DNA from 3 places in the Pseudoalteromonas sp. NZS11 genome. Region 1 is predicted to be linked to each of the others. Evidence: predicted binding sites of a transcription regulator. Region 1 holds the regulator's gene; each other region holds the start of a gene.

Evidence for each region. The regulator MetJ, encoded in region 1, represses methionine synthesis genes. The targets are predictions, from matches to a motif close to TAGACGTCTAGACGTCTA.
Region 2: a site for MetJ is predicted at 2,336-2,353, ahead of I6E82_RS10325 (homoserine O-succinyltransferase). Genes of this name have one in related genera too.
Region 3: a site for MetJ is predicted at 6,881-6,898, ahead of metK (methionine adenosyltransferase). Genes of this name have one in related genera too.

What each region holds. Positions count from the first base shown of each region.
Region 1 is NZ_JADYWP010000001.1:69,045-79,165, reverse strand. It holds gene I6E82_RS00320 (penicillin-binding protein 1A) at 1-130, shown strand, start outside; gene metL (bifunctional aspartate kinase/homoserine dehydrogenase II) at 195-2,540, opposite strand; gene metB (cystathionine gamma-synthase) at 2,546-3,793, opposite strand; gene metJ (met regulon transcriptional regulator MetJ) at 4,083-4,403, shown strand; gene I6E82_RS00300 (malic enzyme-like NAD(P)-binding protein) at 4,486-5,727, opposite strand; gene rpmE (50S ribosomal protein L31) at 6,416-6,631, opposite strand; gene priA (primosomal protein N') at 6,862-9,048, shown strand; gene I6E82_RS00285 (SPOR domain-containing protein) at 9,069-9,596, shown strand; gene hslV (ATP-dependent protease subunit HslV) at 9,676-10,121, shown strand, end outside.
Region 2 is NZ_JADYWP010000004.1:145,663-155,783, reverse strand. It holds gene metH (methionine synthase) at 1-250, opposite strand, end outside; gene I6E82_RS10330 (homocysteine S-methyltransferase family protein) at 260-1,333, opposite strand; gene I6E82_RS10325 (homoserine O-succinyltransferase) at 1,323-2,270, opposite strand; gene I6E82_RS10320 (outer membrane beta-barrel protein) at 2,486-3,133, opposite strand; gene ettA (energy-dependent translational throttle protein EttA) at 3,467-5,140, shown strand; gene I6E82_RS10310 (PilZ domain-containing protein) at 5,297-5,665, shown strand; gene I6E82_RS10305 (histone deacetylase family protein) at 5,719-6,627, shown strand; gene I6E82_RS10300 (TlpA family protein disulfide reductase) at 6,690-7,184, shown strand; gene I6E82_RS10295 (hypothetical protein) at 7,270-7,935, shown strand; gene pdxR (MocR-like pyridoxine biosynthesis transcription factor PdxR) at 7,936-9,393, opposite strand; gene I6E82_RS10285 (GNAT family N-acetyltransferase) at 9,500-10,075, shown strand; gene I6E82_RS10280 (FMN-binding negative transcriptional regulator) at 10,075-10,121, shown strand, end outside.
Region 3 is NZ_JADYWP010000004.1:46,256-56,376, reverse strand. It holds gene I6E82_RS09900 (vWA domain-containing protein) at 1-256, shown strand, start outside; gene I6E82_RS09895 (hypothetical protein) at 477-1,400, opposite strand; partial or broken gene I6E82_RS09890 (GNAT family N-acetyltransferase) at 1,759-2,228, opposite strand; gene I6E82_RS09885 (NRAMP family divalent metal transporter) at 2,293-3,468, opposite strand; gene hpf (ribosome hibernation-promoting factor, HPF/YfiA family) at 3,671-4,027, opposite strand; gene ppnP (pyrimidine/purine nucleoside phosphorylase) at 4,205-4,519, opposite strand; gene tkt (transketolase) at 4,704-6,695, opposite strand; gene metK (methionine adenosyltransferase) at 7,000-8,151, shown strand; gene I6E82_RS09860 (hypothetical protein) at 8,327-8,875, shown strand; gene I6E82_RS09855 (5-formyltetrahydrofolate cyclo-ligase) at 8,894-9,490, shown strand; gene rpiA (ribose-5-phosphate isomerase RpiA) at 9,544-10,121, shown strand, end outside.

The sequences.
Region 1 (10,121 bases):
AAGCCATAAAAATGACTACACGAGTCGATTTGAATATTTTGAAAAAGGTACTGCACCTACAAAGTATGTGCTATCTCAGCCTAACGATATATTTGAAGAAGACACTAAAACAGAAGAAGAGCTATTTTAATAATATGTATGTAATACAAAAACGGCAGCTTATTTAAGCTGCCGTTTTTGTTTAAACCAAAGGTTTATTTTAAGTTTTGAACAAGCCAATATAAATCAGAGTGCACACCCGCAGCGGTCACTTCTCTACCCGCTCCTGGCCCCTGAATTACTAATGCGTTATCGCTATACCATTTGCTATTAATTACAAAAATATTATCGCCAGGTGTAAGGTTTGCTAACGCATCGCCATTAGGCACATACGCTATTCCCACTTTAGCAATTACTTCACCTTGTGTGATTTCTAACAAGCCCGTATATCTAAGTACTAAATTTTTAGACTTTGCTGTCACTGCATGCTCTTCGATGAACGCGTCTAGCTGTGCTTTTTTATTTAAAAAGTCATTCCAACTTCCCAGCGCAAGTTCATCTGGCATCAATGCCGATAAGCTAATATCGTCAAGTTCAAGCTCAACACCTAGCTCTCGAGCTAAAATAAGTAGCTTACGCTGCATATCTCGCCCAGATAAATCTTCGCGAGGGTCTGGCTCTGTGAATCCCATTTTCTGAGCTTCCAGTAGCAACTCAGAAAATGGCCTTGTTCCATCATATTTACTGCATAACCACGAAAGCGTGCCTGAGAAAACACCTTCTATACGTGTTATTTTATCGCCACTATTTTGCAAATCAGCCAAAGCAAAGTTAATAGGTAAACCAGCGCCAACACTGGTGTTATATCGCCAATGTAAATTACGTTCTTTAATATTACTACGAAGTGCTTTATACCAAGTAGTAGGTGCTGTTCCAGCGTATTTATTAGCACTAATTAAATGACAGTTTCTATCTACAAAGTCTGGATATAACAAGCTAAATTGTTCACTTGCGGTAATATCAATTACAATTTTATGCTCGTAATCGAGCTCATTTATAGCATTCAGTAAATCTGCAGATTGATAGCTATTTGCCTCATGCTGCCATTGAGTTTTCCATTGCTGTGTATTAATACCACTTGCATTAAACAGCATTTTTTTAGAGCGAATTAGACCGACTAATTTAATACTAAAGTCATCCGATAAACGCTCAAATTGTGCCGATAACTGTTTAATGAAAACGTCGCCAACGTTACCAAGCCCCGCAACTATAATTGCGATTTCTTGGCCTTTATTAATTAGCTTATCGTGTAAGTCACTTTGTATATCACTATCTATAAATTGATCGGTAAGCAATAAAGCATAGCCAGTATCTTGATGGACAAAACGAGGTTTTATGCTGTGGAGTTTTAATAAATCTAATGCTTGTAAGCTTAATGTATTAACGTCTTGCTCAGGCGCTACAATTGCACAACCGTTTAAATTTGACTCGCTAATATTTGCCCTACCCGCAAAATAATTAATAACCAGATAAGTTTGTGCTGCAGGTACTACTAAATACACTTCACCATTATGGTTAAAGTGATGAAGGCTATGCTGAATAAGCTGACTAACGCTTGAGACCTCACCTTCACTTAATCCTTCAACCATTAATAGGTCAACATTTTGCAACGTGGTTATAAAACGTTTTTTCTTCGCTGAACCTTCTTTTACTATATCTGTTGGACTTGCTTGTACGTCAAAACTACTGCGAACAGCTAACTTAATATCTGTGTTTTTAAGTGGCGATAGTGTTTTTGCATGTAATACAGGGTTACCCAAACGAGCTAATAAATTAGCCTGCCCGCGACAAATTTTGCCGTATTTAATCGCTTTTTGTACCTTTCGAGGATCAGTGCTATACACTCCCTGTGTATCAGTCCAAATACATACTTGCTTAGCATTGCAATAATTTGCAAGTAGTGTTGCACTGTAGTCACTGCCATTTCGGCCAAGCGTTACTGTCTCGCCTTTGATATCTGCGGCAATAAACCCAGTAACAACATTTATTTTATTAGGCAAAATTAACTGCCCACATTGCTGCGCATTTTGCGCATGCATTAATTCGCCATCATTTAAGGTAAAAAGAGTACGTGCATCTTGAGCGCATGCCTCAATATTTAGCTGCTGTAAATAAGTAGCGAGTAAACGTGCTGACCACAGTTCGCCATGTGCAAGTAATGCAGCCTCTTTTAGCTGCTCAGCTTGAGCAAGTTCTGCAATATAGCTAAGTTCGATACTTAGTGTCTTAAGTGCACTTCGTTTTAAATCAGCTTCTAATAACTGCTCTATTAAATCACTTTGATGGTTATTTAACTGCAGTAAAATATCAGCTACTGCTTGAGTATCTTGTTTTTGATAGCTTTGCCAAAGTAATACTAGCGTATCGGTTGTCTTACCCGCAGCCGATACCACCACACAATCACCCGGTTGAGTATGTGTAATTATTATTTTTGCTACGCTTTGGTATCGCTCACTTGAGCTTAAGCTTGAACCACCAAATTTATGTACACAATTGACCATATTAATCACCAAAGCGCCGGACGGGCTGCACTTAATTTAACGTTACCACCAGAAGTGCCTGCTCCTTTGCCTACACGGCCAACATTTTTATTTTGCCCTGGTTTTACAAGTTCAAACACTCGCTCAAAATCAGCGACTAAATCGCGTATATCTTCAATACCTACCGAAATACGAATAAGCGTATCGCCCACGCCCGCTTCTAAACGTGCTGTTGCCTCCATACCTGCGTGCGTCATAGTTGCAGGGTGACAAATTAAGCTCTCTACGCCACCTAGTGACTCAGCTAAACTAAACGTTTTAAGACTAGTCAAAAATGCCGCAGCGTCATTTATATCGCCTTTAATATCAAAACTAACCATGCCACCAAAACCAAGTTGCTGTGCTTTAGCCAGTTCATGTTGAGGGTGTGACTCAAGACCTGGGTAGTAAACCTGGCTTACATATTCAGAGCTTTCAAGATACTTAGCTATTGCCAGTGCATTTTCTTGATGCTGCCTTAGGCGCACATTTAAAGTACGTAAACCACGAAGCGTTAAATAGCTATCAAAAGGCGCACCCGAAATACCAATGTTATTAGCCCACCAAGCAAGCTCATCGCCTAACTCTTGTGTTGCGGCAATAACAGCGCCGCCTACTACATCTGAGTGTCCGTTAATGTATTTAGTGGTTGAATGCACCACAATATCTACACCAAACTTAAGAGGATTTTGTAAAGCAGGTGACAAAAACGTGTTATCTGCAGCCACCAATGCACCGCATTGCTTTGCAACATCGGTCACCGCTTTAATATCTGTTAAACGAAGTACTGGGTTACTTGGGGTTTCTATCCAAATAAGCTTAGGTTTAATTACTAAAATTTGTTGAAGGCTTTCTTCTTTTGTTAAATCTAATATTTCGAGCTTTAGTAGTCCGCGTTTTTGTAAAGATGTAAATAAACGATAGCTGCCACCATAACAATCATGTGGAATTACTAACGTATCGTCACTATTAAGTAGCTGAGTAGCTAAATGCACGGCAGCCATGCCTGTAGCTGTAATTATGCCACGAGCGCCACCTTCAAGCTTAGCAAGCGTCTCAGCTAAAATATCACGATTAGGATTACCGCTACGACCATAATCATACTCACGCTTAGTATCAAAGTCGGCAAACGAATAAGTAGTCGATAAATAAATTGGCGGTACCACCGCACCATGATGTTTATCAGCATCAACGCCGTTACGTACAGCAATGGTCGCTTTGTTTTTTTCGCTCATATTCGTCACCTGATTAATTTGGATGTGTAGACGTCTAAAAGAGTAAGTTATCCGTTTTGATAAGTCAAAGTATTTTAAAGCTCTAGATGGCTAAAAGTAGAAGGGGCCTCTGCGAATAACACATTTTAGCTCACAAAAGTGTGCTTATCTTTACACCTACAATAGGCTTATTAAGATAGATCGGTATCTATTATTTGACTATCTTTTTTAAATCGATAGAATTTCACGCATATTTACACGCTTTTTATACCGTGTGAGAAATTAATAATCTGAGGCAACGATACATCTTATGGCTAAATGGAATGGTGAGTATATTCACCCATACGCAGAACACGGTAAAAAATCAGAGCAAGTTAAAAAGATCACCGTTTCGATCCCGCTAAATGTATTAAAGGTATTAACTGACGAACGTACACGTCGTCAAATCAATAACCTTCGCCATGCTACAAATAGTGAATTGCTATGTGAGGCATTTTTGCATGCTTTTACTGGCCAACCTTTACCAAATGACGATGACTTACGTAAAGATAACGCCGAAAAAGTGCCAGAAGAAGTTAAAAAAATAATGCAAGAAATGGGTCTAGAAGTACCCGTTTTAAACGAAGAATAAATATTACATAGACAAAAAAACCTCAGTAATTACTGAGGTTTTTTTATGTCTAAATTTTATTGCATAGCTCTACTGTATAGATTTACTGCATATAGTTTTCAGGTAGCTCAATTTGTGCAACACCTGACTCAATAGCAGCAAGTGCAACAGCTCTTGCTATACGCGGCAGTAAACGTGGATCCATTGGTTTTGGAATAATATACTGCGCACCAAATTCTAGTTTATCTACACCAGCGGCTTTTAAAACTTCTGCAGGTACTGGCTCTTTGGCAATACTTCGAATAGCATCTACTGCAGCAATTTTCATTTCATCGTTAATAGCGCTTGCACGTACATCAAGCGCACCACGGAAAATAAACGGGAAACATAAAACATTATTAACTTGGTTAGGGTAATCAGAGCGCCCTGTTGCCATGATTAAATCGTTGCGTGCGCCGTGCGCAAGTGCAGGATCAATCTCAGGATCTGGGTTTGAACATGCAAACACAACTGGTTTTGCAGCCATTAGCTTTAAATCTTCAGCCGCTAATAAGTTAGGACCAGAAACACCCACAAATACATCCGCATCTGCAATTACATCTTGCAATGTACGCTTATCGGTATTGTTAGCAAAAAGCTGTTTATATTCATTTAAGTCATCGCGGCGGGTATGAATAACACCTTTGCGGTCAAGCATATAAATGTGTTCACGCAGTGCACCACATTTAATTAACAGCTCCATACACGCAACAGCGGCAGCGCCTGCACCTAAACATACAATAATTGCATCTTCAATTGACTTACCTTGTACTTCTAGCGCATTTAACATACCAGCAGCCGTTACAATGGCAGTACCGTGTTGATCGTCATGAAAAACAGGAATGCTACAACGCTCTATTAATGCTTTTTCAATTTCAAAACACTCTGGTGCTTTAATATCTTCAAGGTTAATACCACCGAATGTGTCGGCAATGTTGGCAACCGTATTAATAAAGTCTTCTGTTGTTTTGTGCTTAACTTCAATATCGATAGAATCAAGCCCTGCAAAACGTTTAAACAATAACGCTTTACCTTCCATTACAGGCTTAGACGCTAAAGGACCTAAATTACCAAGGCCTAGAATTGCAGTACCATTAGTAATAACCGCAACCATGTTACCTTTACCAGTATATTTATAAGCATTTGCAGGATCTGCAGCTATTTCACGTACAGGTTCGGCAACACCTGGGCTATACGCAAGTGCAAGATCATGAGCCGTTTCAGCTGGTTTTGTAAGCTCAATGCTAATTTTACCTGGTACGGGATGTGAGTGGTAATGTAGTGCTTGTTCACGAAAGTCAGACATAACGCGATTGTATCCTGCAATTTAAGTTAAAGTGAGAGATGGAGTCTTGGGGTACGATACCCTTATTATTTTTAAATTCCAAGCAATATCAGGTCTATCCTGTTATATGCTATATCCTATAATTTTAAGAGGTTTTTCAGTAACTTTGCAGGATTATATCAACATTTAATAAATAAAAATTCACCTAAAAAGTAAGTTTTAAGGTGCTTTTATGCCTATCAAAATCTTATAAAATGTATACTTAAAGTATCAGCATAAACTTAGAATAACAGCCTACTACCCTACTTTAAAAACAGATAAGCCCACGTTAGCTACTTTTATCAACCTAGTTAAAAATTGTACTATTTAAAATATAGAGAATATCTATCGATTTGTCTGTAAAGGATTATGCATACTCAGAATAAGAATAGGAAATAGTTATGCAAAAGGAGGGGATCGTTAAAATCAACGAAATAATACCAATCTGCTTATATATGGGGTCTATTTAACGTTAAGAAAATTACGCTAGAACTAGGCTAAAATTTTTGTATCTAGTTGTTCTAAATAAAAATTTTTTAACGACGTTATAGTGCAATTTAATTCGTTAAATTGCTCAAAGATTTATGCAGGTTGGTATAAGATAATAAATAACAAATTTTAGGCACAAAAAAAGCACCCTAAGGTGCTTTTTTTAACTAAACAGCAATAATTACTTCTTGCTGGCAAGTGCACCGAAGCGCTTGTTGAAGCGATCAACACGTCCGCCAGTGTCTAAAACTTTTTGCTTACCAGTGTAAAACGGGTGACACGCAGAACATACGTCTAAGTGAATGTCTTTACAAAGAGTTGAGCTAGTTTCGAATTTATTTCCACATGAACATGTTGCAGAAATTACTTCGTACTTAGGGTGAATACCTTCTTTCATAGGAACCTCTAGTTAAGGCCGCATCGCTCTCCAAACCCGGAGTTTGGCACCATACGTCGTTAAAACAAATTTGTTGGTGGCGGATTTTATCCAACAACCTCCCCCCACACAAGTATTTATTTATATTTTTGCCAAAAAAGTGAACAATCTCTGTCTCAAGCGCTATTGCTAGTAGGTTTTTAGCGTTATTTTTAGTACATTACAGCATTAATTTTACGGGTTGAGTTGTTATGAGTTTTGTTGAAGTTGCTATTAAAGTCCCGCTTCCACGCACCTTTGATTATAAAATAGAAGAACAGCTCAGTGGCTTATCAACTCCTTTACTACCTGGCATGCGGGTTTTGGTACCTTTTGGTAATCAAAAAAAAGTAGCGGTTGTTTTGGGTATTAAAAGCAGTACCGACGTCCCTTTAAATAAAATTAAAAATATTATAGAGGTAATAGACGACGCCCCTATTTTAAGTGCCCAGCATTTAGAACTCCTTAGCTTTACTGCCCGCTATTATTGCTACCCATTAGGCGAAACTATTCATATAGCGCTACCTGGTGCACTTCGCCAAGGTGAATCGCCTGATAAAACCAGTATTAATATGGTTGCCCTGACAGAAAAAGGTGCAAAAGTACCGTCGTTAAAAGCTAAAACACAGCTCAACCTATTAAAGCAGTTATCGCAATCAGGTAAGTCATCATTAACTGAGTTAAAAGCACTGGGCTTTAGTAAAAAAACAATAGATAGCTTAATAGATAAAGAACTCATAACACAAACTATTGAGCACGATAACCAATGGCAAAGTGTTGCTCCAACCGTCGGTAGTAAACCAGTACTAAATAAAGAACAAGCGGTTGCTTGCACAGCTATAAATCAAAGTACTGGCTTTAGCAGCTTCTTATTAGAAGGCGTAACGGGCAGCGGTAAAACCGAAGTGTATTTACAGTGCCTAGAAGAAGTACTCAAACGTGGCGAGCAAGCCCTCGTACTCGTGCCCGAAATCGGCCTAACACCACAAACCGTAAACCGTTTTCGCCGCCGCTTTCCTGATACACCCATTATGCTTTGGCACTCAGCACTTACCGACAACGAACGTTTACAAACATGGCGTTTTTGCGAAAAAGGCAGTTGCGCGATAGTTATTGGCACGCGTTCGAGTATTTTTCTACCATTTTTAAAACTCGGTATGATTGTTGTTGATGAAGAACACGACTCGTCATTTAAACAACAAGATACCCTTCGTTACCATGCTCGTGATTTAGCCGCTTACAGAGCTTTTCAGCATAAAATTCCGCTTATATTAGGCAGCGCCACACCCGCGCTTGAAACACTTCACAAAGCAATTAATAACAAATACCAGCTATTAAGTTTAACGGAGCGTGCGCAAACAGCGACTGACAATCAGTTTAAGTTACTCGATATGAAAGGTCAGCCCGACCAAGCAGGTATTGCACATGCAAGCCTTGCTACTATGCGTCAGCACTTAAATCGCGGTAAACAGGTTATGGTATTTTTAAATCGCCGAGGTTTCTCACCAACCCTTATTTGCCATGAGTGCGGTTGGTTGAGCGAGTGTAAACGATGCAGTACCAGCGCTACATTTCATAAAGCGATTGGGCAAATGATCTGTCATCACTGTGGCGACCAGTACCCTGTCCCTCACCAATGCCCTGACTGTGGAAGTACGCAAATATTTCCTAACGGTAAAGGCACAGAGCAAATTGAAGAGTTTTTATCGACCGAGTTCCCTGATACACCCGTTACTCGTATAGACCGCGATTCAACTCGCCGAAAAGGTAGCCTTGAAAAAGCACTTGATGAAATAAACCTAGGGGGCGCACGCATTTTAGTGGGCACACAAATGCTTGCCAAAGGCCATCACTTTGCAGATGTGAGCCTTGTTATAATTTTAGATGTAGATAGCGGCTTATACTCATGCGACTTCAGAGCGACAGAGCATTTAGCGCAATTAGTCACCCAAGTAGCGGGGCGTGCTGGACGTTCAGGAGAACCTGGTCAAGTGTTATTACAAACACACTTTCCAGAACACCCTCTTTTGCAAGACTTAGTTAATAATGGTTACCAAGACTTTGCCCGCTTTGCTCTTAGTGAGCGCGATGATGCTGACTTACCGCCCATTACAAATATGGCCATTGTGCGTGCACAAGGACATAGTATTAAACTAGTCGTCGATTTTTTGACGGATTTGGTTCCTGTGAATGGGGTATCTGGTATACAATTGCTCGGTCCGATCCCTGCCCCACTTGAAAGAGTCGCAGGCATGTATCGTTTTCAATTGCATATTCAAGCGCAAGATCGTCGCATATTACATCAGTACCTTGCGCAAATGGTTGATTATTTAAGTACCAGTAAACTTGCACAAAAAGTACGCTGGAGCTTAGACGTAGACCCTATAGACATGATTTAGGTTAAGGCCAAAATAACACCATGGCACAGCACGATTATATTAATAAAAAGCCTGCAGGCAGAAACAGTAAAAAAAACGCACCCGCTAAAAAACCATTTCCTATTCTTTTAGCCGTTATAGCCATCTTACTTGTAGGTGGTTTTGCCTACACACTATGGTTTATAAAAAGTAATGCCGATCCAAAACTTGTCGAAAAACAAGCTAACCCAACTGCACCCGCAAAAGTAGAAGTTGTTATTCCACGTACACCGGAATTTATTAAAGAAATTAGAAACCACGAGATTCAAGTTGAAGTAAAAGAACTTGAGCAAAAAGGTCCTTATGTTATGCAATGCGGTTCGTTCAGAACTCATGCACAAGCTGAATCATTAAAAGCTAAAATCGCATTTGCAGGGCTCATTTCTGAGATAAAACAGGCTGAAGGCAGCAATGGTACTTGGTATAAAGTACGTTTAGGCCCTTACAAAACCAAACGCCAAGCCGAAAGCGATAAAAACAAACTTAAACGTGTAAAAATAGTCGGCTGCGGAATTTGGGGCTGGACTTGAAAATAAACCATTCACCCATATAACCTCATCATAATCGTTTTTTACGAGTTGCCTCTGCAGCTCGATGATGAGGAATAACATGACTACTATCGTAAGTGTTCGCCGCGGCGACAAAGTTGTAATTGGCGGCGATGGCCAAGTTTCACTTGGTAACACCGTAATGAAGGGTAACGCCCGCAAAGTTCGACGTCTTTATAATGGCAAAGTAATCGCTGGTTTTGCCGGCGGTACTGCTGATGCCTTCACTCTTTTCGAACGTTTTGAAAGCAAATTAGAAATGCACCAAGGTAACCTAACTAAAGCCGCAGTAGAAATGGCTAAAGATTGGCGAAGCGACCGTGCCCTTCGAAAACTCGAAGCGCTGCTCGCTGTAGCAGACGAAACAGCCTCTTTAATTATTACCGGTAATGGCGATGTAGTTCAGCCAGAAAACGATTTAATTGCGATTGGTAGTGGTGGTAACTTTGCGCAATCAGCTGCAACCGCCCTTTTAGAAAATACAGATTTAAGCGCTCGTGAAATAGT
Region 2 (10,121 bases), on a different contig from region 1:
TAATTGGTACGCGAGAAATATCAGGCTCTGAGGCTATTAAGTTTAAAAACTTAACCATGGCGGCTTTTGAGTCCAACATGGCTTCGTCCATGTTTATATCAATAACCTGTGCGCCGTTTTCTACTTGTTCACGTGCCACTGTTAGCGCGGCTTCAAAGTCTTCTTCCATGATTAAACGTTTAAACATGGCAGAACCCGTTACATTGGTACGTTCGCCGACATTAGTAAATACTGCTATTTGTTGGGTCATGCTGGCTCCTTAATTTAAGTTACAGGCTTCAAGGCCTGATAAACGCATGCGTACTTCAAGCTCTGGTAGTTGGCGTGGTTTAACGCCCGCTAAACCTTTTGCAAAAGCGCGAATATGCGCAGGCGTGGTGCCACAGCATCCGCCTACTATATTAATAAAGCCCGATTTACCCCAATCGATAATTTCGGTTGCCATATCGTCCGCTTCTAAGTCGTATTCACCAAACTCATTTGGTAAGCCCGCATTAGGGTGTACCGATGTAAACGTTTCGCACACGCGCGACAACTCTTCTACATACTGGCGCAGTAAATCAGGACCAAGCGCACAGTTTAAACCAATCGAAATAGGCTTAATATGGCGAATAGAATTATAAAATGCTTCGGTTGTTTGCCCCGAAAGCGTACGACCAGAGGCGTCTGTAATAGTACCCGAAATCATAACTGGTAATTTACGTCCTGCTTGCTCAAAGGCTTCTTCTACGCCAAACGAGGCGGCTTTTGCGTTAAGAGTGTCGAATATAGTTTCGATTAGTATTAAATCGGCGCCGCCTTCCATTAATGCAAGTGTTGATTCAATATACGCAGTAACCAGCTTATCAAAGGTGACATTTCGGTAACCCGGATCGTTTACGTCTGGCGAAATTGAACACGTTTTAGATGTCGGCCCTAAAACACCGGCTACATAGCGCGGTTTTTCTGGCGTTTTAGCCGTAAATTCATCACAAATGGCGCGTGCTAATTTAGCCGACTCTAGGTTTATTTCACGGCTTAGGCTTGCCATGTCGTAATCTTCCATCGAAATAGTGGTCGAGTTAAACGTGTTGGTTTCGATAATATCGGCGCCCGCTGATAAAAAACCACGATGAATATCAGTGATTAAATCGGGCTTGGTTAGGCTTAATAAATCGTTATTGCCTTTAATTAATACATGCCAGTCTTTAAAACGCTCTCCGCGATAGTCTTCTTCTTCTAGCTTATGATCTTGGATCATGGTGCCCATAGCGCCATCTAAAATTAAAATGCGTTCTTTTAATGCGGCGCTTATTTCGGCTTGCTTATTATTTGTAGGAGCGTTATTCGGCATAGTTGTTAGTCCTCACGTCTTGGCTAACTAAATTAATATCATACGGTGTGGTTTGGTACACGTAGTAATTTAACCAGTTCGAAAAAAGTAAAAAAGCATGGCTTTGCCACGTTTTTGAAGGTTGTTTGGTTGCATCGTCATCCGGAAAGTAATTTTCGGGTTTTGGTGCATTAGGGCTCTTTTTACAATCGCGCTCGTATTCTGCTTTTAGCGAGTCGGCGTCGTACTCAGGATGACCGGTTATAAACACTTGGCTACCCGATTTATTTTTAAGTAAGTAAGCCCCTACTCGCTCAGAACCTGCCAGTACAACTAGCTCATCACAGGCGTTTATTTTATTTATATCAATGTGGCCATAACGTGAGTGCGGTACTAAAAAGGTGTCGTCGAATCCGCGAGTCAGTGCGCCGTGATCAAAGTAACATTGGTGAGTAAATACGCCACACAGTTTGTCGTCTTTTAAATCGCGCTTTAAATTGTAACGGTGATATAACGCTGCATGCGCTGCCCAACACGAAAATAACGTAGAGGTAACGTGTTGCTCAGCCCAATCAATAATGACCTTTAGCTCATCCCAATACGCTACATCGTCGTATTCTAAATGCGCAAGTGGCGCGCCAGTTACTATTAATGCATCGTAATTGTTGTCTTTAACCTCAGAAAAATAACGATAAAAGGTATCAAGGTGCTCTTCTGAATTGCTGCTACTGCGGTGAGTGTCGAGCCGCAGTAGTTCTACGTTTACTTGCAAAGGCGAGTTGGCAAGCAAGCGAATAAACTGAACTTCGGTTTCTACTTTATTAGGCATTAAGTTTAAAATAGCCAAACGCATTGGGCGTATCTCTTGCGTTTTTGCACGTGTTTTTGGCATTACAAATACGTTTTCTTGACGTAAACGTGCAATTGCCGGCAACTCGTCTTTTACTGTAATTGGCATATTTTTATTCCTGCTCATAAAAACCGAAGCTTAATTATGAACTGAAAGTAAAAAATATCAACCTCTAGATGTATAGATGTCTAAATGAAATTTATTCATTCTATTAAATTAGGATTTACCGAGGTGGTATGTATGAGGAAAAACGCCTCTATTATAAAATAACCTGCTTTAATATTTTGAAGTAGCGCTACTAAAAACGAGTAGCGCATATACAGTTAAAAACGGTAAACCACAGATAAATTAAGTGCGTAAATATCGCCTTCATCTGTATCAAAATATTGGTATTCAGCGCTTAATTGCCAGCGTTGAGTTAACCTAAAGTCAACGCCAGATCCATACGTTACGCCGCCTTCGTCGTAGTTTTGCTCAGTTATTAACGTAGAATTTGTATCTGTACCAGTTATTGATTCTGCAAGGTTTTTTAAGTCGCCTTCATTGTAACTTAATTTATTTCTACCATAGCCACCAAATAAAAACACATCAGCTCGAGATGAAATTGGATAATTAGCTTTTACAAATATACTTGTTTGCAAATCAAGGCTTGAATCGATTTCGCTCTTAATGAATTCTGAGCTAAGCGAACCGTCCTGCGGGTTCTGAGTGTAAACAATTCCGTTTAGAGGAGTTGACTCATCATTTAACCCAAAACCGATACGCCCTTCTAATGCAAAGTATCGCGAAAACTGATATCCAAACCGGCCATAAAGCGTTGTAAACTGTATGCTATCACTCTCGTATACATCAATTTGCGTAGACCCTATCCCTATTCCTTGGTAATAACCATTTACATGGAGTATGTCTGCTTCGCTCGAAAATGAGTATAAACCTAAAAGTAACGCTCCTAACTTTGTAACTATTTTCATGTTCATTCCTTTAAATCTTTGTAATATTTAATAATATGATGTCTAACAACAAACTAAGTGTGGCCTGCCTATATAACTTGCTTATACTTTACAGCTTGTAAATATACTGTACCACTTTTGTTAAAAATGAAATGTATTTGAACAATATAAAACAATAGATTACAGAATTTTACATAATAGAAACCCTGTAATAGTAGTGTTTTAAACGAGCAATCAAAACAAAGTACTACTTAGGTAAGCGTATAGTTCTATACAGCATTCGTTGACTGTTTCACCTGTCAGCCACTACAATACAACATTGAAATTTTTATTATTATTTGAAGGCTTTCCTCCATGGTTTTACCTGATAAATTTATATTCTCGATGAGTCGAGTATCTAAGGTTGTGCCACCTAAGCGCACTATCTTAAAAGATATTTCGTTACACTTTTTTCCTGGCGCTAAAATTGGTGTGCTTGGTTTAAACGGTTCTGGTAAATCTACGTTACTACGTATTATGGCCGGTGTTGACCAAGATTTTGAAGGTGATGCACATCCTCAGCCTGGTACAAAAATTGGTTATTTACCGCAAGAGCCTGTTTTAGACGAAAGCAAAACAGTTCGTGAAATTGTTGAAGAAGCTGTTGGCGAAGTTAAACACGCACTTAAACGTCTTGACGAAGTGTATAACGAATACGCCATGGAAGACGCTGACTTTGACGCACTTGCAAAAGAGCAAGGCGAGCTTGAAGCTGTTATCCAGGCGCACGATGGTCACAACATCGACAACGTTTTAGAGCGTGCTGCTGATGCACTTCGCCTACCAGAATGGGATGCTAAAATTGAGCACCTTTCAGGTGGTGAGCGTCGTCGTGTTGCTATATGTCGATTACTGCTTGAAAAACCAGACATGCTTATTCTCGATGAACCAACTAACCACTTGGATGCAGAGTCGGTTGCATGGTTAGAGCGCTTCTTACACGATTACGAAGGCACTGTTGTGGCGGTAACGCATGACCGTTACTTCCTTGATAATGTAGCGGGTTGGATATTAGAGCTTGACCGTGGTGAAGGTATTCCATGGGAAGGTAACTACTCTTCTTGGCTTGAACAAAAAGATGCGCGCTTACAGCAAGAACAAAAATCTGAAAAAGCACGTCAAAAATCAATTGCGCAAGAACTTGAATGGGTTCGTTCAAACCCTAAAGGTCGCCAAGCTAAGTCAAAAGCACGTATGGCTCAGTTTACTGAAATGCAGCAGTCTGATTACCAAAAACGTAACGAAACTAACGAGATGTTTATTCCACCTGGCCCGCGCTTAGGGGATCAAGTACTTGAAGTAACTAATCTTCGTAAGAGTTTTGGTGACCGCGTTTTAATTGACGATTTAAGCTTTAGCATGCCAAAAGGTGCCATTGTGGGCATTATTGGTGCTAATGGCGCGGGTAAATCAACGCTGTTTAAAATGATCAGTGGTGAGCAAAAGCAAGACAGCGGTAGCATTACCGTTGGCGAAAGCGTACACCTTGCTACTGTTGATCAGTTCCGCGACGGTATGGACGAAAGCAAAACTGTTTTCCAAGAAATATCAGACGGTCAAGACGTACTAAAAATTGGTAACTTTGAGTTCCAAAGCCGTGCGTATGTAAGTCGCTTTAACTTTAAAGGTAACGATCAGCAAAAGTTTGTTAAAGACCTATCAGGTGGTGAGCGTAACCGTTTACACCTTGCTAAGTTATTAAAAGCTGGCGGCAATGTGTTACTACTCGATGAGCCAACCAATGACTTGGACGTTGAAACACTACGCGCACTAGAGAACGCTATTTTAGAGTTCCCTGGTTGTGTAATGTGTATCTCGCATGACCGTTGGTTCCTTGACCGTATTGCTACGCACATTTTAGATTACCGCGACGAAGGTCAAATTAACTTCTTTGATGGTAACTATACTGAATACGAAGAGTGGCTTAAAAAGACACTAGGTGCAGCAGCAACTGAACCTAAACGTATTAAGTACAAAAAAATTGGTTAATATTTACTGTAGCTAATTTATTACAGTAATACTAAGCCCTGCATTTATGCGGGGCTTTTTTATGCCACCAGCATTACAGGAGCATATCCTGCTAGCATGTAGAGAATTACCCGCTATGCTTAATTTATTATAAAAACAGTAAGGCTAAATTAGGTTATGCAAAATCGTCGTCAGTTTTCTCGTGTTTTATTTTCAACCGATGCACAAGTAATTTTTAATGATCACCAATACCCATGTAAGTTACTTGATGTATCTTTACATGGCGCATTAATCACTAAATGTGATGCTTTTATTGGCAACCAAAATAGCCAAGCTGTTCTGCGTTTTTCGCTGCCTCAAAGCGAAATAGAAATAAAAATGGAGGTTGTGGTGTGCCATATAGAAGCAGATCATATTGGTTTAAAATGCCACCATATTGATATAGACAGCATTACTTATTTAAAGCGTTTAATAGAGCTAAACTTAGCTGATGACGAACTATTACATCGCGAACTCGCTATGTTGATTCACGACACGCAAGAATAGACTCATTTGGATTAGTTGATTACTATAGTGCAAATTTTTTAACTTGTGCAAACATGACTTTAAATCCACATTTACCTTTGGTGTATCACCCTAACTACTCGTTTAATTTCGATCCAAAGCATCGTTTTGCAATGAGTAAGTTTGCACATTTATATCAGTATGTTGCAGAGCTGGGTTTGATTGGCGATAACCTGGTTGAGCCAATATTAGGCACGCCAGAGCCACTTGAGCTAATACACTGCGAGAATTACATACACGATTTGTGGAATAACCGCTTAGATGAAAAAGCAATGCGTCGCATTGGCCTACCTTGGTCAAAAGAGCTGATGGCACGTACCTTTACAGCTCCTCAAGGTACTTTACAAACAGCCCGTTTAGCACTTAAACATGGTATAGCGTGTCACTTAGCCGGTGGTACACACCATGCGCATACCGATTTTGGCTCGGGCTACTGCATGGTTAACGATTTAGCCTTTACCACGCAAACTTTAATTGAATCGGGTGAAGTAACTAACGTACTTATTTTTGATTTAGACGTGCACCAAGGTGATGGCACAGCCGCAATGTTAGAGCATCAAGCATACGCTTATACCTGTTCTATCCATTGTGAAAAAAACTTCCCCTTTAGAAAGTCCGCTAGCGATTTAGATATTGGCTTAGCTGATAATATGAAAGACGACGAATACCTTGCCGTAGTTGACGACACCTTGAGTTATTTACTTAAAGAGCTAAACCCAAGCTTGGTACTTTACGATGCTGGCGTTGATATTTGGCAAGGCGATGGCTTGGGTAAATTAGATATCAGCTGGGATGGCATAGTTAAGCGCGACCATTTAGTGCTAAAACGCTGCCTTGAACACAACACACCCGTTGCTACAGTAATAGGTGGTGGCTACGATAAAGACCATCTTCGTCTCGCTAAACGCCACGCTATTGTTGTTGAGCAAGCCGCTCGCTTTTAGTTTGAAATAAAAATGTTAAATTCTCGTTCTTATTTAATATGTAAAATAAGAACGAACATATTATGAAACAACTATTTATTGCCATCGCACTAATTTTTATAAGCTTTACAAGCTATTCGCAAGAAGAAAGCACGCAAGAAACATACCCTAAGCTACCTACATTAAATTTACAAATGGCTGATGGGTCGCCGCTCAATACTCAAGATTTATTAGGTCAACCTTACGTTTTACACTTTTGGGCAACGTGGTGTCCGTACTGTAAAAAGCTGCAGCCAGCACTTCAAAAAATTGATGATATGGGATTAAAAGTTATTGCCGTGAGCTTTAAAGAAGATGACGATGCTACTCCCGCTAAAGCGCTTAGCGATAGAGGTTATACTTTTAAAACAGCCGTAAAAGCCGATGCAATAGCACAGCAATTAGGTATACGAGGCACACCTACTACATTGTTTGTAAATAAAGAAGGCAATGTAATGTGGCTGACTAATACGTCAAACCCAGAGGACGCAAACCTACATTTAAAGGCACGAACATTGTTGCACTCTATACCTGAGTAATAATATAGGTCTAAATTTAGTTTAAAAATATAAGTAATATAAACTTTATACTACAATTTAAGCTCATAAATTAATTGAGATTATAATGCGCCTACTACTTACTTTATTACTAATCACTTTAAGTGGCTTTGCCGCAGCTAAAGAAGAAAAAGCAGAACTTCCACCGGTAGACCCCGCTTACAATGCTGAGCACCCTATGGTGTTGGTTAATCAAGGCTCGTCTATTATTGCAATGAATTTACCCACCTATAATTTACCCAATGATGTGCAAGTTGTTTATAAAATAGGAAACCCCGATGTTCCATTTTTAGGCTTTGTTAGAAATGCCGAGTTAATCACTGTAAAACCACAAGCGTTTAATATTCAGCATTTAATGCGTGGTGAGGAAATTACAATTACTGCTGATATTTATGAGGGTGATTATCAACAAGGTGGTCGTTTAATTTACTCAAAAAAAGAACTGGTCTTAGATAAGCAATTGTATGCCAGAGAACTAAAAGAGTTGAGTGAATCATCACAATGGCAAGACTACGACATGATCACACTAAACGGCACTGAGCGTATTTATATTCATAAAATTCAAAAAGCGCCGAGCTATAACCATCTTATTTTTGTCGATTTAGTGAATGCGTGTATGCAAAAGCTTCGTACCTCAAAACGTGTCCCAGCTGAAAATGAGCTTACTTATAAATTTATTAATTGCGGCACCCTTAAACCACTTTATTACAATGCTGATGATTTTATGAAATAGTCATTTATATTCAGTTATTAGTTTGAGCCCTTGCTTCATTGCCTCAACTGATTGTCCTGCAAAGCCTAAGCGAACATAACTATATTGCTTAGGCATTAAACTTCTCACTGAATCAGCAAAGTAAAACTCAGATTCTGCTTGTAAATATACGCTTTTACTTTGCATTGCTTGTTTTATATTACTCGTATTTTTATTTAAGTTAACCCACATTGCCATGCCACCATCTGGCTTTTTATATTCTATTGGCGAGCCTTGTGCTTGCAGTAACGCTAACGTATTGTCCATTGCTTCATAACGTTGTTTATAGTGTTTAGTCATGCGCTTTAAGTGTCGCTCAAATCCACCTTCTTGCATAAAGTGCGCAACGGCTAGCTGCATAACCACATCATTTTTATGATTCATTAACTGCTTCCATGCGGTTAACTGTGCTAATACTTCAGGGGCTGCGCAAATGTAGCCAATTCTAGCGCCTGAGAACATGATTTTAGAAAATGTAGATAAGTAAATAATAATCCCAGCGGGATCGTCCCCAGCCATAGGTTGTAATGGCTGACAGCGATAATGAAATTCGTGATCGTAATCATCCTCTACAATCATTACGCCATACTCATAACATAATTGATAAATTTGCATGCGCCGTGTAGGCGAAAGCGTAACGGTAGTTGGGTATTGATGTAGCGGGGTTAAGTAGAGCATTTTTATTGGATATCGTTTAAGTTGCGCTTTTAAATCATCAACACATAAACCATATTCATCTTGTTTTATATCTATTAATTGCGCGCCACAAGCAGCAAACGCTTTACGTGCTGGCGGGTAGCCTAAAGTCTCAACGGCTACGAAGTCATCTTTACTTATAAATGCCTTTGAAATTAAAAATAAAGCTTCTTGTGAGCCATTACATACAAGTAAGTCTAATACTTTTAAATTTCTAGTTTTATGTAAGTAATCACCTATCTGAGTTTTTAGCTCACTCACTCCAGCTATATCGCCATAATGAAGTTTACTGGTATCTAAATGATTAAATATATGACTTACAGAGCGTTTAAATTCTTTATAGGGAAAGCTATTTAAATCAGGAAGTCCACCTGCGAAATTATATACGTAGTCTTTTAAATTCATTGCTGGAACAGGCACGGCTAACTCTGTAGCAAATTTATAAGGTTTTGGTGTTAAAACTGGCGTGTGCTCACAGTTAACACTGCTTTGAATTGGAAGTGTTTGAGTGACGCTATACCCAGAGCGTTCATGGGACTCTAGCCATCCTTCGGCTACTAATAACTGCAATGCGTTCATTATTGTATGACGGTTTAACTGATACGTTTGCGCCATAACTCGAGCAGAACTTAGTTTTGTACCAGGTGCAATATCTCCCTTTACGATAGAACCGCGCAGAGCATCTGCAACTTGTAAGTACTTAGCTTTGTTTGAGTTATTAAATTCAATATTAAGCGGTTGCATGTTATTCCTTTAAAACTGGTATAGCTAAAAAGCCAATTCTGGTTGTTTTTACCAAACCAAATAAGCGTACATTTGTTGCTCGTAAATAGCAAAGCTTAGAGGCAACATGTTTACTCAACAGATACATAAAACAAATAAGGTCATATTAGAGCCATTAAATTATGAGCATTTAAAAGGCTTATATAAAGCTGGGCAACATCCAAAAATATGGGAATGGGTATTAAGCAACTATACAAAAACACCCGAACAGTTAAAGGAATGGTTTACTACAAGTGCACAATTTAATAAAAAAGAACAAATTGTATTTGCCATAATAGACATAGCCAGCAAAGAGGTTGCAGGCACTACACGACTATTTAGATTAGATGCACATAACTTAAGTGCTGAAATTGGTCATACATTTATAAGCAATCACTGGCAGCAAACTTATATTAATACTCACACTAAATATTTACTGCTTAGCTATGCTTTTGACGCGTTGAATTTAGTGCGAATAACATTTAATACTCACGAACAAAATCAAAAATCTCGAAATGCAATTACTCGACTAGGAGCCCTATTTGAAGGTATAGCTTATAAAGACAGGCTCCTTAGTGATGGGAGTTACAGAAGCACTGCAAAATTTAGCATTATTGACGAGCATTGGCAGAGTATTAAATTACAGTTAGAGGAGAAGCTTTAATGTACCCACCTACACATTTTCAAGAACATCATATTGAACGTTTGCA
Region 3 (10,121 bases), on a different contig from region 1:
TGTGGGCGATGCTACTATGGGCCCATACGAAATAGCCTACTCCGGCGGCTCGGTAGAACATTACAACGAAGAGCCCGGAAGTGCATGGTTATCAAGAATCACCAACCACTTTGATAAAGTCGCCTGGCTCAACCCACAACCCGTTGAACACTGGCCGTACTATCAATCAATTGGCTTTATAAAAGAGCTAATGAACAACCGCATGTATGCGCTGAGTTTAGATGGGATAAGTAGAGCGATAAAAGAGCTGAGTTAATACTAAGTATTAGAGTCATATGAGGTTAAAATAACCTCCAAAACGTCAAAATAATGCTTTGAATTTTCTAAGTTATTAATTCAAACATTGTTCTTACCTTGGAGGTAGACTTGTTAAGCTCTGATCGATTTCAGCTTACTTGTTGCATATTCAGCACCTTACAGAGATTAATGCAGCATGGCCTTAAAAAGCCACACTACTTAATATTAAAAGCTATTTATTATAAGGTTATTCGATAGATCTCATTCCTACCTTTTACACTTGATACGACGACCTCTTTAACTTCAGCTTTTAATTGGCCACTATTACAGCCGACAAATTCAAAAGTGTAATTTATATCTATATAGGCTGTACCTATATCTGGATAAATTCCAAACGTCTTATAAAAATCAACTTTCCTTGTATCAAAATAAAAACCCCCATCTTTAGATAGAACTGGGGACTCTATATTGTCAAACCATTTTTTTGTATTAAAACCGACGCCCATTAGTTTGTTAGTATAAGTTTCTCTAGAAAAAAACCGCCCTCCGTATTGAGCTGTTCGGCTAGAATAATCCATATTATCATAATCATTTATTACATAAATAGATTGATTTCTTTTTAGTTGACTCCCAAAAGCCTCCAGAGCAACCTTTTCCCTTTTTGTAATAGCTCTATGGTCTCTATATTTGCTTGCTCTCATCCACCCACTCGGAAGCTCTGGTGAGAACCAATGATCATACGTATTAAAAACTACATTGTCGGGTACCGCACTTCGTTCTACAATATTTTCCCCTGTTACGGAGCCGCCTTTGTACAAAACCATTAGGCCAGTTTCTTCGTCATACCTCGAAAAAGCTGCAGGTTGTGATATTTTAAATTGCTTACCATCTACATTGGATTTCATTTTTTTTCGTTTTTCTTGCCAATCATTCCATACTGACTCTTTAATAGCTTTTCTTTCCTCTGGAGATTGGGTCGCACTGTTTCCAACATATTTAGTTATAGCGTCATAAGATTGAGAGCAATATCCGACTGTACCAGAGTATATATCGGTAGCAGAAGGCTCTTCAGATGCTAGTAAAATAGACTCTAAACCGGTACTTTTACAACCGCCAAAAAAAAGAGTTGATGTAATAAGTGCCAGTAAATAGTTTTTTTTCATTATAATTATTCCTTTATAAAATATTTAAATCGTTAAGGGATCTAAAAATCGTGCAATTATATTTTTCTACACAGTGTTGTAGAAAAATATAAAACCCATCCACGGCGCAAAAACCTGCTTCTTTAGAATTAAAAACCACTTAACAATCAATATTATATAGAAAATAACCTACAGTTCAATTATTAATACAGATAACCTCACCAATATCTAATGGGGGAACTCCAATGATATTGTGCGCGACAATGAATTAAAGTTATACATTTCGAGAGATAGCCATAATACTTTTGGTCACCATATTCAGAGGAAAATAAAAGAGGCATTTGACTTACAAATCTAGATTAATTAAACGAGTTAAAATCTAATCAAAAGATAATTGATTTTCTAAAACTTTATGAGTATGGGGGAAAGCCTTCAAGGATACTACAGAACATAGCTCGCAGTCTTTAAAACCAAATTGGTAGGAGCATCGTACAGGCAAAAACGCCTCTCCTGTGCCGGTCTCTAAACTTAGTTTTTTGTACCTCGCAAGGTCGCTTGCTCAATAATATGCGTGAGTAACTTAGCGGCTATGCCTTGGCGTAAATAGTTGCTTGATGTGCGCATTGATTTAATTTCGCCTTCGGTCACATTTAGTGCTTTTAAAGCGCCAACACCCGCTAAATTATTATCAATCCATAAGCTATAAAAAGTTATATCGGGCTGAGTGAGTTTACTCACATCAAGTGCATGTACGCTCTCAACGGGTGAGTGTTTTAACATATCGTTATGATGCGCCTGTAGTAGCTTTATAACGAGTGGGTTTGAAAGCTCACCTATTCTAATATCCATTTATACCTCGTTTAAGTTTTAAGATTTAGGGCTTTAATTAAAACCCTAAAGCAAGTAGCTATATTTAGGCTGCTAGTTTCCACACTACAAACGCTACTGCAAAACCTACTAAATACACTAGTCCTAACCACGTTAAGCTACGTAATAACACACTGTGCTTTATAGCAGGCTCTGATCGCACAAGGCTAAAGTTGAGCCATGCAAATACAGGCGTTGTGACAAATGAAAGCGTCATGGCAAACGTAAGCATGGGGCCAAGGGCTGATTTAAAAAATAAAATAACGGCCATACCGGCAAGTGCTTGCAGTATTAACCAAATATTTAGACTGTGTTTTGATTGCTTAAATCCAAGTAGTTTATGAGACTCGTTAAGCGTGCGGGCGTAGCCATCTAGCACGGTGAGTGTAGTGCCAAACATACATAAAAAGGCGATTGCTGATACAAGCGGCCTTGCCCACTCGCCTATTGTTAATGCGTACATATCAATAAGCTGCTTGGCAAACGCGACACCGCCGAGTTCTATACTACTGGTTTGCCCGTACTGCACTAATACACCTAAGCTAAAAAATACCAAGGCTAAGCCAGCTGTAAGCCAGTAACCTACGTTAAAATCGAACAAGCCTTGGCTTTTAGAAACTGTTTGCTGCGCTTGTTTTTCTTTTAGCCATAAAGAACTTAATGCAGATATTTCGATAGGGGCTGGCATCCAGCCCATTAAAGCCACCATAAAGCTAAGCATGGCAAGTTCATACGGTGAAGGCCCTATGTAATCAGCAGGTGCCATTGGGCCGTTACTAAATGCAATGGCAAGGGCAATCAAAGTAGCGAGCGTAAGCAGCCCCATAATGCCTTTGGCAACGTTATCTAGCGCTTTAAAGTGCCCAAGTAGCAATATAACTAAACATACTCCCAACAGCATCCAACAAAGCAAGGTTACTTCAATAACAATAGGCAGCGCGTAATGCAGTAAGCTTGCGGTAAGCAGTAATACACCGGCGGTATTAACTACAGCAGCTACAATGTTTAAACCAATAAAGCTGTAAAAGTAAAACGGGCCTTTGCTTTTATAGCCCTCCACTAGGCTATTTTTAGTAGCGAGTGTGTATTCCATCCCAAAGCGAAAAAACGGGTACTTTAAAACATTAACAACGAGGATAAGCCAAAATAATTGCCAGCCAAATATTGCCCCAGCTTGCGTAGAGGCAACTAAGTGAGAACCGCCAATAGCGGCTGTTGCCATTAGGATCCCAGGGCCAAGCGCACCTAGTCGAGACTTCCATACTGCTTTTGTTGTGTGCATTAATTTCTCAAAATATGTGTGTTGTGTGTTCTTTTTATTAATTTTTATAATTAATAAACTGCAAGAGCGCATAACTTACCTAAATTACAGGCAATAAAAAAGAGCCATACGGCTCTTTTTTACAATACTTTGTGACTAAATTTTATTTAAGATCCATCTCTTGGATGATCTCGTGTGCGATTTCAGGTGTAGTGCTAACAGGCTTTTCGTGTAAGTTTGCTTTTATCTGCCCTTTTCGATGTTTTAGTGCCGCATCGAGTTTTTTAGCTGCGCTTGCAATGGCTGGGTACATAACTTCGTTTTCCCCTTTTACCGATATGCGCGTGCCTTCGTAATTAGTGCTAATTTCAGCTTGGATTTTATGATGCTCTTTAGACAAAATAATATCGAGTGCAATAAGCGATGGAAAATGGCTCTCGATTTTTGAAAATTTTTCGTTGATGTGCTCTCTAATAGAGTCAGTAACTTCAACATGGTGACCAGAAAGATTAATTTTCATAGGGTATCCTTTTATTTGTTACCTCATAAATAGTATTGGGGGCTATTTAGATTAACACAAGGAAAAAAGAGAGATATTTGAGGTTTATTTGCGGTTTTTGGTGATTTAAATCATGCGTTGCGCAAAGTTTATGCAAAGCCCATAGTGCATGGGCTTTCAGACGTCTAGCTGTACTGGTTAATCTGTGTACGAACAACAGTAGTCAGCAAAATCAGATACTTTTACTTTAAAGCTTACATTTGCATCAACATTAAACGATTCACCTGCGTTAAATGTTTTCCATTCGCTTGCTCCTGGTAATAAAATATCCCATTGGCCAGCTAAAAGCTCCATGCACTCTTTTTGGTTTGTATCAAAAACAAACTCACCTGGTTGCATAAAGCCTAACGTTTTCGCTTCTCCATCACCTAAAATAACGGTACGGCTCGACACTTTTCCGTCAAAATATACATTGGCTTTTTTTACTACACTTACGTTATCGAACTTTGGCATTTTTAGCTCCTGCTATTAATTTAAGATTTTTATTTATAAATTTTATCGCACTACCTTGCCTGATAGCTTACTTTCTTGCAAGGAAAGCAGCATTGTTCAAGGTGAAGTTGCTTCATGTAAGGGCATAAAAAAACCCGCAACATGTGCGGGTTCTTCAATTACTTACTTTATTTAATCAAAGCGATTAAAAAAGCTCGTTTGCTTTGCTTACAATGTTTGCCACTGTAAAACCAAAGTGCTCAAACAACTCACCTGCAGGCGCTGACTCACCAAAGGTAGTCATACCTACTACTGCGCCGTTTAGGCCTACGTACTTGTACCAGTAGTCAGCAATACCTGCTTCTACTGCTACGCGGCGTGAAACAGATGCCGGTAATACGCTTTCTTTGTATGCTGCGCTTTGATCTTCAAAGGCATCAGTACATGGCATAGATACAACACGTACCTTTTTACCTTGGCTGCGTAGTTCGCTTGCTGAATCTTGTGCTAGTTGCACTTCAGAACCTGTTGCAATAAAGATAATCTCTGGGTTGCCGTCACAGCTAAGGATGTAACCACCCTTCTTAACATCTGCTAATTGCTTTGCGTCACGGGCTTGTTGCTCAAGACCTTGGCGAGTAAAGATTAACGATGTAGGACCGTCTTTACGCTCAATAGCTTGTTGCCATGCAATTGCCGACTCAACTTGGTCACATGGGCGCCAGTTGTATAAGTTAGGCGTTAAACGCATGCTTGCAATTTGCTCTACTGGTTGGTGAGTTGGACCATCTTCACCTAAACCAATTGAATCGTGCGTGTATACAAAAATGCTTGGTTGCTTCATTAATGCAGCCATACGTACAGCATTTTTTGCATATTCAACAAACATTAAGAACGTAGCACCGTAAGGAATAAAACCTTTATGAAGGGCAATACCATTCATAATTGCCGACATACCAAACTCACGTACACCGTAGTAAATGTAGTTACCGCTTGCGTCGTCGTGCGTTAAACCTTTAGAGCCATCCCAAATTGTTAAGTTTGAGCCAGCTAAATCGGCTGAGCCACCCATGAATTCTGGTAATAACGGACCAAACGCATTTAATGCATTTTGCGATGCTTTACGAGACGCTGGGTTTGCTGGGTTTGCTTGTAATTGCTCAATATACGCTTGAGATTTTTCAGCCCAATCGCCAGGAAGTTCGTTGTTAATACGACGCTTGTATTCTGACGCTAGCTCTGGGTATGCTTTTGCGTATGCTGCAAATTTTTCGTCCCAGCTTGATTCAAGCTGCTGACCTTTTTCTTTGCTATCCCATTGTGCGTAAATATCATCAGGAATTTCGAACGCATCGCCAGTCCAACCTAAGTATTCGCGAGACGCTTTAATTTCGTCATCACCCAGTGGTGCACCGTGACAATCGTGGCTGCCTGACTTATTAGGTGAGCCGTAACCAATAATTGTTTTACAACAAATTAGTGAAGGTTTATCGGTAACGCTTTTTGCTTCTGCGATTGCAGCACTTACAGCATCGCTATCGTGGCCATCAACACCACTAATTACATGCCAACCGTATGCTTTAAAGCGAGCTGGCGTGTCATCTGTAAACCAACCTTCTACTTCGCCATCGATTGAAATGCCGTTGTCATCCCAAAATGCAACAAGCTTACCTAAGCCTAGAGTGCCTGCAAGTGAACCTGCTTCATGAGAAATACCTTCCATAAGGCAGCCATCGCCCATAAATGCATAGGTAAAGTGATCAACAATATCGTGACCTTCACGGTTAAACTGTGCAGCTAGCGCTTTTTCAGCAATTGCCATACCTACGGCATTTGTGATCCCTTGACCTAATGGACCCGTAGTAGTTTCGATTCCTGGTGCATAGCCGTATTCTGGATGACCTGGTGTTTTAGAATGCATTTGACGGAAGTTTTTAATTTCGTCCAGTGGTAAGTCGTAACCACTTAGGTGCAATAGAGAATAGATAAGCATTGAACCGTGGCCGTTTGAAAGAATAAATCTGTCACGGTCAGCCCACTCTGGATTCGTTGGGTTATGTTTTAGATAATCGCGCCATAATACTTCTGCGATATCAGCCATGCCCATAGGGGCTCCAGGGTGGCCAGATTTGGCCTTTTGTACTGCGTCCATTGACAAGACGCGAATAGCATTTGCAAGTTCTTTGCGAGATGGCATGAATTCTCCTACCTTTATGTGTATTTGCGCGGGTATTTATGTGTTTGTTTATGCACCCAAGTAACTTGGGTTCGTTTATACCGACCATTCTTACTTATTGTGGGGGCTGTGTGCAATTAAAAACCCTATAAAAGTGAGGCATTATGAATATTTTTTAAGACCAAAAAGTTATTAGTAATTTTATTTAGACGTCTAGGCGTAAAAACACTATGCAAGGTGTTTTGTTTTCGATAAAATACGCCCCTTAATTTTTTAGCGCTAATACCGACGTTTGTGAAGCGCAATATTTGTGAGCAGAATTACAATGGCAAAACATTTATTTACTTCTGAATCAGTTTCTGAAGGTCATCCGGATAAAATCGCCGATCAAATCTCTGATGCGGTACTTGATGCTATCCTAGAGCAAGACTCTCATGCCCGTGTTGCATGCGAAACTTACGTAAAAACCGGTATGGTTATGGTTGGTGGTGAAATCACTACTAGCGCATGGGTTGATATCGAAGAAATTACACGTAAAACAATTCGTGACATTGGCTACACAAATTCAGACATGGGCTTTGATGCCGATTCATGTGCAATTTTAAACACTATTGGTAAACAGTCTCCTGACATTAACCAAGGTGTTGACCGTACTAGCCCAGAAGAGCAAGGCGCTGGCGACCAAGGCTTAATGTTTGGTTACGCATGTAACGAAACAGAAGTACTAATGCCTGCTCCAATTACTTACTCACACCGTTTAGTACAGCGCCAAGCTGAGGTTCGTAAAAGCGGCGAGCTTAACTGGTTACGTCCAGATGCAAAATCTCAAGTTACTTTTGCATACGAAAACGGCAAGCCAGTAGGTATTGATGCTGTAGTACTTTCTACTCAGCACAGCGAAGACATTTCGCAAAAAGATTTAGTAGAAGCGGTGATGGAAACAATCATCAAGCCGGTACTTCCTGCAGAACTTATTACAAGTGCGACTAAGTTTTTCATTAACCCAACAGGTCGCTTTGTAATTGGCGGTCCAATGGGTGATTGTGGTTTAACTGGTCGTAAAATCATTGTAGATACATACGGTGGTATGGCTCGTCACGGTGGTGGTGCATTCTCTGGTAAAGATCCATCAAAAGTTGACCGTTCAGCAGCATACGCTGCACGTTACGTTGCTAAAAACATTGTTGCTGCTGGTCTTGCTGACAAGTGTGAGCTACAAGTTTCTTACGCAATTGGTGTTGCAGAGCCTACTTCTATTAGCGTTGAAACGTTTGGTACAAGCAAGCTAGAAGAAAGCCGTTTAATCGAGCTTATTCGTGAACATTTTGACCTGCGCCCTTACGGCTTAATTCAAATGCTTGATTTAGAGCGCCCTATCTACCTTCCTACAGCGGCTTACGGCCACTTTGGTCGTGACGAATTCCCTTGGGAACGTACAGATAAAGCAGACGCACTTCGCGCAGCTGCTGGCCTTTAAGCCAAAATTGTTGTAGTAAATTAAAAACGGCCCTTTTAAGGGCCGTTTTTGCATCTAAAACTTATTCGCTATATTGTTTGTAGCGCGTCTACAAAATAACTATTAAATCGACCTCGAATTCTTTTGTACTTTAGGTATATACTCATTTCATTATAAAAGCTTTAGGGACAGTTAAATGGCCGATAACTTTCGCGTTATATTTGCAGGACTTGCCGATAACGTTGACATAAAAACAGCATGTACAAATTTAGCTGCAAAATTAAAAACGTCAGATGAAAAAGTAGCTCTTTTTTTTAAAGGTAAGCCGCTGTTTGCACCAAGCGATAAAGACAAAGCGTTAAAACAGGCTAAGTTACTAGCAAGCTTAGGTATTAAAAGTAAGCTTCAAGCTGTTTCAAATGCAATTCAAAATAGCTCCCCCGCAGCTGCAAATAACAACCAACGTGATGAACGTATTTTTGATGCACTCGATTACATCACTAGTAGCTTGATACGCCTTGAAGAAAAGCTAGACGAGTTAGAGCAACGCCTTCCTGAAGCTCAATTAAAAGCACCAGACGAAAGTATTGACGAATGGCAAGGTGACGATCTAATGCTAGATGATGATTTAGCGCCTCCTAAAAAACGCAGCAACTTACTTTTATATTCATTGATTGCAACTGCCACAATTTTGCTAGTCGTACTGGCTGTTTTTTTAATTTTTCCCGATTTATTCTCTTTTTAAGAATGGCTAATTAATTTAATGAGTAATAAACGCGCAAAAATAAGAGCAGAAATTCGTAACACCCGTAAAAACTTGTCAAATAATCAGCAAATAATTGCTGCGCAATCGCTAAAAATGAATTTTATTCAACATTTAAAAAGCGAAAAAACAACGAATTCAAAGCATATTGCCATTTACTTAAGTAACGATGGGGAGCTAGACACTTCATTGTTAATTAAAGAATTATGGAGTTTAAACCATACCGTTTACCTACCTATAATACACCCATTCAATGGCGCTAATTTACTATTTCAGCGCTATGAGAAAAACTCACCCATGAGAGCAAATCGCTATGGTATCTTGGAGCCTAAGCTGAACTGCTCTCAAATATGCCCATTACCAGTGCTTGATTACCTCCTTATGCCATTAGTTGCATTTGATAAACAAGGTAATCGCCTAGGAATGGGAGGTGGGTTTTACGACCGGACATTGGCGCGTTTACATGAACAAAATTGGCAAAAACCGCAACTAATTGGCCTTGCACATGAATGCCAAAAAGTTGATGCTCTACCAATCGAGTCGTGGGATGTACCACTTAAAACCATTATCACCCCAGATAAAACATACTGTTGGTAACAATTAAATTTGATTACTAACCGCATATTTCTGACATACATGAGCACAAAGCAATGACACAAGATGAATTAAAAAAAGCAGCTGCTTGGGCAGCACTCGAGTTTGTAAAAGAAAACACTATTGTAGGTGTGGGTACAGGCTCTACTGTTAATCACTTTATTGATGCCCTTGGCTCAGTAAAGGACACTATTGTAGGCGCTGTATCAAGCTCAGAAGCCTCAACCGCGCGCTTACAAGCGTTAGGTATTGAAGTATTTGAGCTTAATAACGTTGCTGCTTTAGATGTATACGTTGATGGCGCTGACGAAATAAACGCCCAAAACGAAATGATTAAAGGTGGCGGTGCAGCCCTCACTCGCGAAAAAATAGTAGCCGCTGTAGCTAAACAATTTGTGTGCATTGTAGATGACACCAAATTAGTAAAAACATTAGGCGACTTCCCGCTTCCGGTAGAAGTTATTCCAATGGCTCGCAGCTACGTTGCACGAGAATTATTAGAGCTTGGTGGTGACCCCGTTTATCGCCAAGGCGTAGTTACCGATAACGGTAACGTTATATTAGATGTATTTAACTTAAAAATTACCAATGCTAAACAACTTGAAGCACAAATAAATTCAATTGTTGGCGTAGT